One region of the Alteromonas alvinellae genome, then DNA from elsewhere that is predicted to be linked to it. Evidence: predicted binding sites of a transcription regulator. Region 1 holds the regulator's gene; each other region holds the start of a gene.
What was found. The regulator sigma-54, encoded in region 1, starts transcription at its own class of promoters, with help from an activator protein. The targets are predictions, from matches to a motif close to GTTGGCACGNNNNTNGNNT.

Region 1 (2,209 bases):
CGACATAATTACGCAAAGAGTCGGTGATTTCGACATGATGACCAGTAAGGTTGATTTGCATATTTCGTCTTCCTTATATTATTAAGCCCGATTAAATAAGGCTTTTGCGTTGGTTCGACGGCGGGATCGACAACGATTCCCGGTACTTTGCTATTGTTCGCCGGGCAACTTTAATGCCTTGTTCGGCCAACAATGAAGCAATCTTGCTATCACTTAGCGGCTTACTAGGATTTTCCGCAGCCACTAATTTCTTGATCAATGCACGAATCGCTGTAGATGAACATTCACCACCAGACTCTGTTGCAACGTGGCTTGAGAAGAAATACTTCAATTCGAAGATTCCACGTGGCGTATGCATGTACTTTTGCGTTGTCACTCGCGAAATAGTGGATTCGTGCATATCTACCATTTCTGCGACATCATTTAGCACCATTGGTTTCATCATTTCCGGGCCGTGCTCAAAAAAGCCCATTTGCTGCTGCACAATGCAGTTTGCAACCTTCATTAAGGTTTCGTTACGAGATTCAAGGCTCTTTATGAACCACTTAGCCTCTTGCATGTGTGAGCGGATGAATTGTGAATCGCTACTATTCTTGGCACGGCGACTCATTGCAGCGTATTGTTGATTAACGCTTAATTTAGGCAGACTGTCGGGGTTCAGCTCAACCACCCAACGGCCATTTTTCTTGGTTACTGAGACATCAGGAATAACGTACTCAGGCTCTTTAGTAACTAAAGCACTACCTGGGCGAGGATTCAAGGTTTGCAGTAAACGCATTGCCTCGCGTAGCTGATCTTCTTTCAATCGGCTTTTACGCATAAGCGTACGATAGTCTTTGCTGCTCAGTAAGTCAGAGTACTCTTCAATCAGTTGCTTTGCTTCAGCAAGCCACGGTGTATCGTCTGAAAACTGACGTAACTGCACCATAAGGCATTCTTGAGGCGTTCGGGAACCTGAGCCAATGGGGTCAAACATCTGAATGCGTTTAAGTACGCACTCTATTTCGTCCATCTCTATTGGCTCTTCTAAGTCGTCGTCATTTACTGCTTCTAAAATATCCTCAAGGGTAACGGTTAGATAACCGGATTCGTCTATAGAGTCGATGATAGCAGTGGCAATTGCGCGGTCAGTGTCTGAAAAGTGAGTAAGGCGCATTTGCCAAAGAAGATGTTCTTGAATATCTTCAGTGGTTTCGCCTTGAAAGATTTGCTCGTCGTCATTAGACGGGCCTGGCGCTGGCGCAGATGAAGCTGAGTAATATTCATCCCACGTGCTATCGATAGGTAGCTCGTCGGGAAGGTCATTTTTCTCTAATGCATCACCCGCTTCTAACGTGTCACTAGACGCAGAAGCAGTGGCCTCAGAGCCGCTGTCATCGTTGTCGATATTGTTCTTTTCTAGCTGTGGCTCGTCACTGCCTTCTTCCACTTCCAATAGTGGATTTGAATCGAGTGCTTCTTGTATCTCTTGCTGGAGATCAAGCGTAGAAAGCTGCAGCAGTTTAATTGCCTGCTGAAGCTGTGGTGTCATGGTAAGTTGTTGGCTAAATTTTAGCTGTAAAGATGGTTTCATCTACGTCTTATTTAAATGCTCTAAATTAAATATACCAGAGCTAAACTGAAAAATGACAATTCGGTTACACTAACTATAGCCTGAATTGTTCGCCTAGGTATACATCCCTTACTTTTTGATTACTTAAAACCTGTTCCGCCGTTCCTTGCGCAATAAGCTCGCCATGACTCACAATGTACGCTTTCTCGCAAACATCCAATGTTTCGCGTACGTTATGGTCTGTGATAAGGATACCAATGCCCCTATCCCGAAGATGTTGTATTATCTTCTTTATATCATTAACTGATATTGGATCAACACCAGCAAATGGTTCGTCTAACAAAATAAATTGTGGTTTTGCGGCCAAAGCGCGTGCAATTTCAACACGACGGCGCTCGCCCCCTGACAAACTCATCCCTGTACTATTACGTATATGGTTGATATTAAATTCATCAAGTAGGGCGTCAGCTTCTTCTTCTTGCTGCTGTGAATTTAAATCTTTACGGGTTTGTAAAATAGCCATGATATTTTCATGTACCGTAAGCTTTCTAAAAATTGATGCTTCCTGTGGAAGGTAGCCAATTCCGCGGCGTGCACGCTCGTGCATTGGTTGGTGAGTGAGTTCGTTGTCGTCAATCTCAATCTTGCCTTTATCTA
Region 2 (2,209 bases), on a different contig from region 1:
ACAAGCTCAAGACGGCACCCTGTTACTTGATGAAATAACTGAGATGGATTTGGCACTGCAGGCTAAATTACTGCGCGTGTTACAAGAGCGTGAAGTAGAACGCCTTGGCGGACGGAAAACCGTCAAACTCAATGTGCGTGTCATTGCCACTAGTAACCGAGATTTAAGAAAAGCAGTAGATGCAGGCGAATTTAGAGAAGATTTATACTACCGTTTAAATGTTTTCCCTATTGAATGGCGTCCTTTGGCTCAACGTCCAGGAGATATTGTTCCGCTTGCGGAGCATCTTGTGCAGCGTCACGCCAGTTCACAAGGGCTAGGTACCATCAGGTTAAGTGCTGCAGCGCGCAATAAGTTATCCCAGTACAGTTGGCCCGGTAATGTTCGTGAGCTGGAAAATGTGGTTCAACGCGCGCTAATTCTTTGCGAAAACAATGAAATAGATGCCAGCGATCTAATGATTGACGAAGACATGTTAGCCCCGCTTGAAGGTGTACAAGAGCAGGTTGAAGATAACAAACTCGGCTCAGAGCTTCGTTATCAGGAGCACCAAATTATTCTTGATACTTTGGTGTCGTGTAATGGTAAGCGTAAGGATGTAGCAGAAAAGCTAGGTATAAGCCCTCGAACCCTTCGTTATAAACTGGCGCGCATGCGTGAAGACGGCATTGAAGTGCCCGCATAAGGTCGCTTTCTACACTTTCGGTTTCCTCGTCCTTATCCGTCGCCTCTGTTGTTAAGAAGGCGGCGGTTTTTTGTTGCTCACTCTAAGTTAAACGCCATAAATTTGGCTAACCCTCTCGATTTCGATTTATCCTCTTGATATATATGGGTTTTTAAAGTTGGCAAGCACTTTGCTAAATCCCCTTTATACATAAGTTATACGCCGATGTTCAGGCGGTCTCGAAAGTGCACTAGGAGTGGTTATGGACGTTAAAGCCAATAGTTTGTATCAAGAAATGCAGAACATGATTGGGCAAACTCGTCTTCAGGTTAATGAGCCTCAACAGCAGCCGCTTAGCGAAGTTAATAGCTCGTCAAGTGATTTCTCGATCATGCTTAAGAATGCGGTAGATGGTGTAAACGGCATGCAGCTTGAATCAAAGGATGCGCAGCAGCGTTTTGAAATGGGCGACCCTAACTTAAGCCTAGCTCAAGTTATGCTGACGAAAGAAAAGGCGGGCATTGCTTTTGAAGCCACTGTTCAAGTACGAAACAAAGTACTTGAAGCCTATAAAACAATAATGAACATGCCGGTGTAGGTGGAGTAGGTTATGGCTGAAGCTACAGGTACAAACCTTACGGTTCCTGATCAAAACCAATCAATGGACAATGAGCCGGAAAACAAATCTGGTTTTATGGACACTTTAGGTAGCGCAGATATGATGCGCCAAATGGCCCTTGTGGTTGTTTTGGTAATCTGCGTCGCCATCGCTATCTTTATTCTTATCTGGTCGCAAGAACCTGATTACCGCCCCCTTGCGAAAATGGAAACCCAAGAGCTTATTGAAACCCTCGATTATATGGATGCAAACCAAATCGACTATAAGCTTGAGGGCAATATTGTTTACGTAAGAAGTGACGAATTCCAAAATATCCGCTTAGGTATGACACGCCAAGGGTTAACTAAAACCTCGGATGCAGGTACCGATATCATCATGCAGGACATGGGGTTTGGTGTTAGCCAGCGTGTTGAAATGGAACGTCTAAAACACGCTCGCGAGCAGCAAATTGCCTCGACCATCGAAGATATCGCAAGTATTCAAAAAGCCCGAGTATTGCTGGCGATGCCAAAAGAAAATGTATTTGCGCGAAGAGAGAAGAAAGCGTCGGCAACCGTTGTGCTAACGGCTAAGCGCGGTGCCGTAATTGCCGGTGAAGAGGTTGATGCTGTTGTCGATATCGTGGCGTCTGCAGTGCAAAACATGGAGCCCTCTAAAGTAACGGTAACTGACAGCAATGGCCGCCTGCTTAATTCGGGTTCACAAGATTCAATGAGTGCCCGTGCCAGAAAAGAATATGAAATCGAACGCCAGCGCGAGCAAGAGTATCTCGAAAAAATTGACGCTATATTGATTCCAGTATTGGGTATAGGTAACTACACGGCGCAAGCTGACGTTACTATGGACTTTACTGCAATGGAACAAACACAGCGAAGCTACAACCCAGATTTACCTGCAGTTCGCAGCGAAATGATCATGGAAGAAAA
Region 3 (2,209 bases), on a different contig from region 1:
TTCTGCTATCGAGCTTTTTTGTTTGAAATAATTAAGGGATACGATTTACATTAGGCTGCGCTATGGAGGTGGGAATTGGAAATCATCCGCGCAGCACACAGGTATCGTATCAGCTGCCAAGCCTTACCCCGATTACATGCAGGTAGCACAAAAGCGCAAGCAACATACTAGAAACGTTGAAAGCATACGTTAATAAACCAAGGTTTAGTTGATGTACAAGAACATCCGCTCTAGTATCTGATATTCAAATAAAAAATAATTACACAAGAGCCCATATATGAAGAACTGGGATATTAAAAGACTTGCCATATATTTGCCCCTATTGTCAGGCATGAGCGGCTTATCTTTTGCTAGTTATGCTAATAGCATTTCGGTAGAAGAAGCGACTAAAAGAGCTTTTGCTGATAAACCCAGCATAGTGTCTTGTCCTTCAGAGTTTCAGCAGGTGAAAATTGCACAAGATGCTCGTCAATGCCAGGCCTTTGACGAACCATTAACATCTGTCATGGTGTATCATTCACCGGCGGCGCCAGAAGCTATGGTCAATCTCTATCAAGCGGCACACCCCGCGTTAAAAACCCACACACCGGTCAACGGGCGTACACTACTGTCCTCTCAAGACAAAACAGTGAGGGTTATCGTAAGCCCCGATAAGACAGGTTCTCAAGTCGATATTTTGGTTACGTCAAACGCTAATTAAGCTCTACTTTTTCAAAGCCAGTGTAAAACATACTCATGTTGGCATCTGGCTTGCAATTCCATCGTAAACAACACGATGACAGTGTCTGGCGTCATTTTTATGACACCAGAGAAACTAGAGGTAACAGACTAGTTTGCCAAATATAAGCTGGCACGGCCTAGAAACTCTACTGTCATTGGCTTTTATTCTTGAAATTTGCGAGGGTTACGATGGAATTGGCAATTATTCTAATGATGTTACTTATTGTCGTTGCACTAGGTGCCATAAAATTGTCAGACGGTGGAGTCGCTTTTCCTTTCAGGCGAAAACCACAGTTATTCACGCCGGTAGAACATACCTTTTTAAACCTTATCGAACAGGCCATGGGGCGTGAGTTTAGAATAGTATGCCGCGTACGTCTTAATGACCTTGTATCAGTTCGTCAATCTGCCAACAAGAAGACAGCAAGCCAAGCGCTTAGCCGTGCATCAAGCAGGCAGCTAGACTTTGTACTGGTTGATAAACAAGATATGAGCCCGGTAATGGCCATCGACTTAGTCCATAGCCAAGGTAAAGAGGGTTACAAAGCGCAAAAGGATTGGTTTGTAACAGGCGCATTAGATGCAGCCGGCCTTCCTCATGCACGAATAAAAGTAAAATCTGGCTACACCGTCGATGACATTCGCGAATGTTTGGAAAACAAACTTATTCCGTATCGTCGATTACAAAATAAAATGGCTCAATTGCCAACACACAACCCAGAGCCACCTAAGCGCCCTACTCGCCCGGTGCGCTCAAGCAGACCAGCTGCCGCCTGATAGTTAACTCACATTTCCCCTAGCCTTTGTTGCTTAACTGTTTTCTTACTCTCAAATAGTGCAACAAAGGCATTTTTCTGTCAGTTTCTTTGTTTTCCTTATACAATTACTACATTCAACAGCGTATTCACGCGTTAAATTCCCTTAACACCGTCGGTATAGTTATGAAAAAAATTGGTATTTTAGGTGCAATGGATGAAGAAGTTGCGCTACTCAAAGCGTCTCTTTGGAATGTTAAAGAAACCCAGTGGAAGCACCTTACATTTTATGAAGGCACGCTTGACGACATAGAAGTGGTGTTAGTTAAATGCGGCATTGGAAAAGTGGCAGCAGCTATCGCCACTACCGTACTTATTGAGCTATATGCACCCGATGCTGTGGTTAACACCGGCTCTGCAGGTGGCTTCGACAAGAACCTGAACATTGGTGATTTAGTGATCGCCAGTCACGTTATCCATCACGATGCTAATTTAACCCACTTTGGCTACAAACTCGGTCAATGTGCCGGTATGCCAGAAGACTTCCGTTGCGATACAACATTAATGGAAACGGCCCGAACCGCAGCTGCAGGTATTACGTCGCTTCAGTCTACAACAGGTTTAATTTGTACGGGTGATGCATTTATTGGTAGCGATGAAGCAGTAGCGGAATTACGAGAAAACTTTCCGGATATGAAAGCTGTTGAGATGGAAGGTGCAGCCATTGGCCAAAC
Region 4 (2,209 bases), on a different contig from region 1:
TGCGTAACGAAACGGGTTTGTGGCATCGGGCCTTCTTGCGCATCTACAAGTAGAAGTACAGAGTCAGCCATCGACATTACACGCTCTACTTCACCACCGAAGTCAGCGTGTCCTGGAGTGTCTACGATGTTGATACGGTAGTCGTTCCAGTTAATCGCTGTATTCTTAGCTAGGATGGTAATGCCACGTTCTTTCTCGATGTCGTTCGAGTCCATTACGCGCTCTTCTTGCTCGCCTCGAGATTCAAGGGTGCCAGACTGCTGTAACAGTTTGTCTACCAGGGTGGTCTTACCGTGGTCAACGTGGGCGATGATTGCGATGTTACGCAATTTATTAATATCAGTGGTATTCATGCTTATATAGAGCCTGTGTAAATCAACGTCTACTTCAATTCAGTGGAAAGGAGTATGCGTTAGATTTGTTGCAAAAAAATGCAGATAGAAAAATTTGCGCGGATTGTACAGAAAAACCACGACGTTTGCGCATCTTTTTTTTGATGGAAACGAGTTTTATTGGTTTTCAAACACTTGTTCAATAAACAACCAGCCCCATTACACCTAATTGATCATATTTGGTGGCTATACGCTACAAAGTAATCTAGGCTGATTGACGTATAAATGAGCACAATATGCCATATTGGTGCAACACTGCACCAATATGATGCAATTTAATTCAAACGGAAGTGATAGATGCCCGTCTATGCCACAGAAATCGGTATACATATAAATGGCATGATAATCGCTTTCACTTTTGCCACTGTTGGAGTGAAGCTGATCATTCCGCATTTTTACATTAAACCTGGAGGACACGATGTCAGTAGAAAAGGCATTAGAGCTGATTAAAGAAAGTGAAGCGAAGTTTGTAGATTTACGTTTTACCGATACAAAGGGTAAAGAACAACACGTATCTATTCCTGCGAGCGTTGTTGATGAAGAGTTTTTCGAAGAAGGTAAAATGTTCGACGGTTCTTCAATCGCTGGCTGGAAAGGCATCAACGAATCAGACATGGTTCTTCTTCCAGATGCTGACAGCTGCGTAGTTGACCCTTTCGCTGAAGAGACACAAGTAAATATCCGTTGTGACGTGGTTGAGCCTTCTACAATGGAAGGTTATGAGCGTGACCCACGTTCAGTTGCTCGTCGTGCAGAAGAATTCCTAAAATCAACTGGCATCGGTGACACATGTTTCTTCGGCCCAGAGCCAGAGTTTTTCCTTTTTGATGACGTACGCTTCCACACTGACATGGCGGGTTCTTTCTACAAGATTGACTCTTCTGAAGCAAAGTGGAACTCTGGCGAAGAGTTTGAAGGCGGCAACATGGCACACCGCCCTGGCGTTAAAGGCGGTTACTTCCCAGTACCACCAGTGGACTCTGCGCACGATATCCGTGCAGCAATGTGTCTAGTTATGGAAGAAATGGGCCTTGTTATCGAAGCGCACCACCACGAAGTAGCAACTGCTGGCCAAAACGAAATTGCTTGCCAATTCAACACGCTAGTTAAGAAAGCTGACGAAATCCAAGTTTATAAGTATGTTGTTCACAACGTTGCACACGCATACGGCCAAACTGCTACCTTTATGCCTAAGCCTCTAGTTGGCGATAACGGTTCTGGTATGCACTGCCACCAGTCTATTTCTAAAGACGGCGTAAACATCTTCGCGGGTGACAAGTACGCAGGCCTTTCTGAAGAAGCACTTTACTACATCGGTGGTATTATCAAGCACGCGCGCGCAATCAACGCGTTTGCTAACGCTTCTACTAACTCATACAAGCGTCTAGTTCCTGGATTCGAAGCACCGGTAATGCTTGCATACTCTGCACGTAACCGTTCTGCGTCTATTCGTATTCCTCACGTAACTAGCGATAAAGCGCGTCGTATCGAAGTACGTTTCCCTGATCCAACAGCCAACCCATACCTAGCGTTCACCGCTATGCTTATGGCGGGTATCGACGGTATTAAGAACAAGATCCATCCTGGTGATTCAATGGATAAAGACTTGTACGACCTACCGCCAGAAGAAGCTGCTGAAATTCCAACAGTTGCAAGCTCGCTAGAAATGGCGCTTGAAGCTCTTGATAACGACCGCGACTTCCTTAAAGCAGGTGGCGTTATGACTGACGACATGATTGATGCATACATCGACCTTAAGTCTGAAGAAGTAACCAAACTTAACATGACTACTCACCCAGTTGAGTTCGACATGTACT

Region 2: a site for sigma-54 is predicted at 842-860, ahead of fliE (flagellar hook-basal body complex protein FliE). Genes of this name have one in related genera too.
Region 3: a site for sigma-54 is predicted at 738-756, ahead of ACX5KA_RS19760 (DUF2726 domain-containing protein). Genes of this name have one in related genera too.
Region 4: a site for sigma-54 is predicted at 726-744, ahead of glnA (glutamate--ammonia ligase). Genes of this name have one in related genera too.

The regions. Positions count from the first base shown of each region.
Region 1 covers NZ_CACSIH010000203.1:53,972-56,180, forward strand. The annotation lists gene hpf (ribosome hibernation promoting factor) at 1-61, opposite strand, end outside; gene ACX5KA_RS14815 (RNA polymerase factor sigma-54) at 92-1,573, opposite strand; gene lptB (LPS export ABC transporter ATP-binding protein) at 1,647-2,209, opposite strand, start outside.
Region 2 covers NZ_CACSIH010000260.1:12,958-15,166, reverse strand. The annotation lists gene ACX5KA_RS20380 (sigma-54-dependent transcriptional regulator) at 1-685, shown strand, start outside; gene fliE (flagellar hook-basal body complex protein FliE) at 927-1,262, shown strand; gene fliF (flagellar basal-body MS-ring/collar protein FliF) at 1,275-2,209, shown strand, end outside.
Region 3 covers NZ_CACSIH010000257.1:13,318-15,526, reverse strand. The annotation lists gene ACX5KA_RS19765 (hypothetical protein) at 278-700, shown strand; gene ACX5KA_RS19760 (DUF2726 domain-containing protein) at 910-1,497, shown strand; gene ACX5KA_RS19755 (5'-methylthioadenosine/adenosylhomocysteine nucleosidase) at 1,662-2,209, shown strand, end outside.
Region 4 covers NZ_CACSIH010000121.1:21,457-23,665, reverse strand. The annotation lists gene typA (translational GTPase TypA) at 1-353, opposite strand, end outside; gene glnA (glutamate--ammonia ligase) at 811-2,209, shown strand, end outside.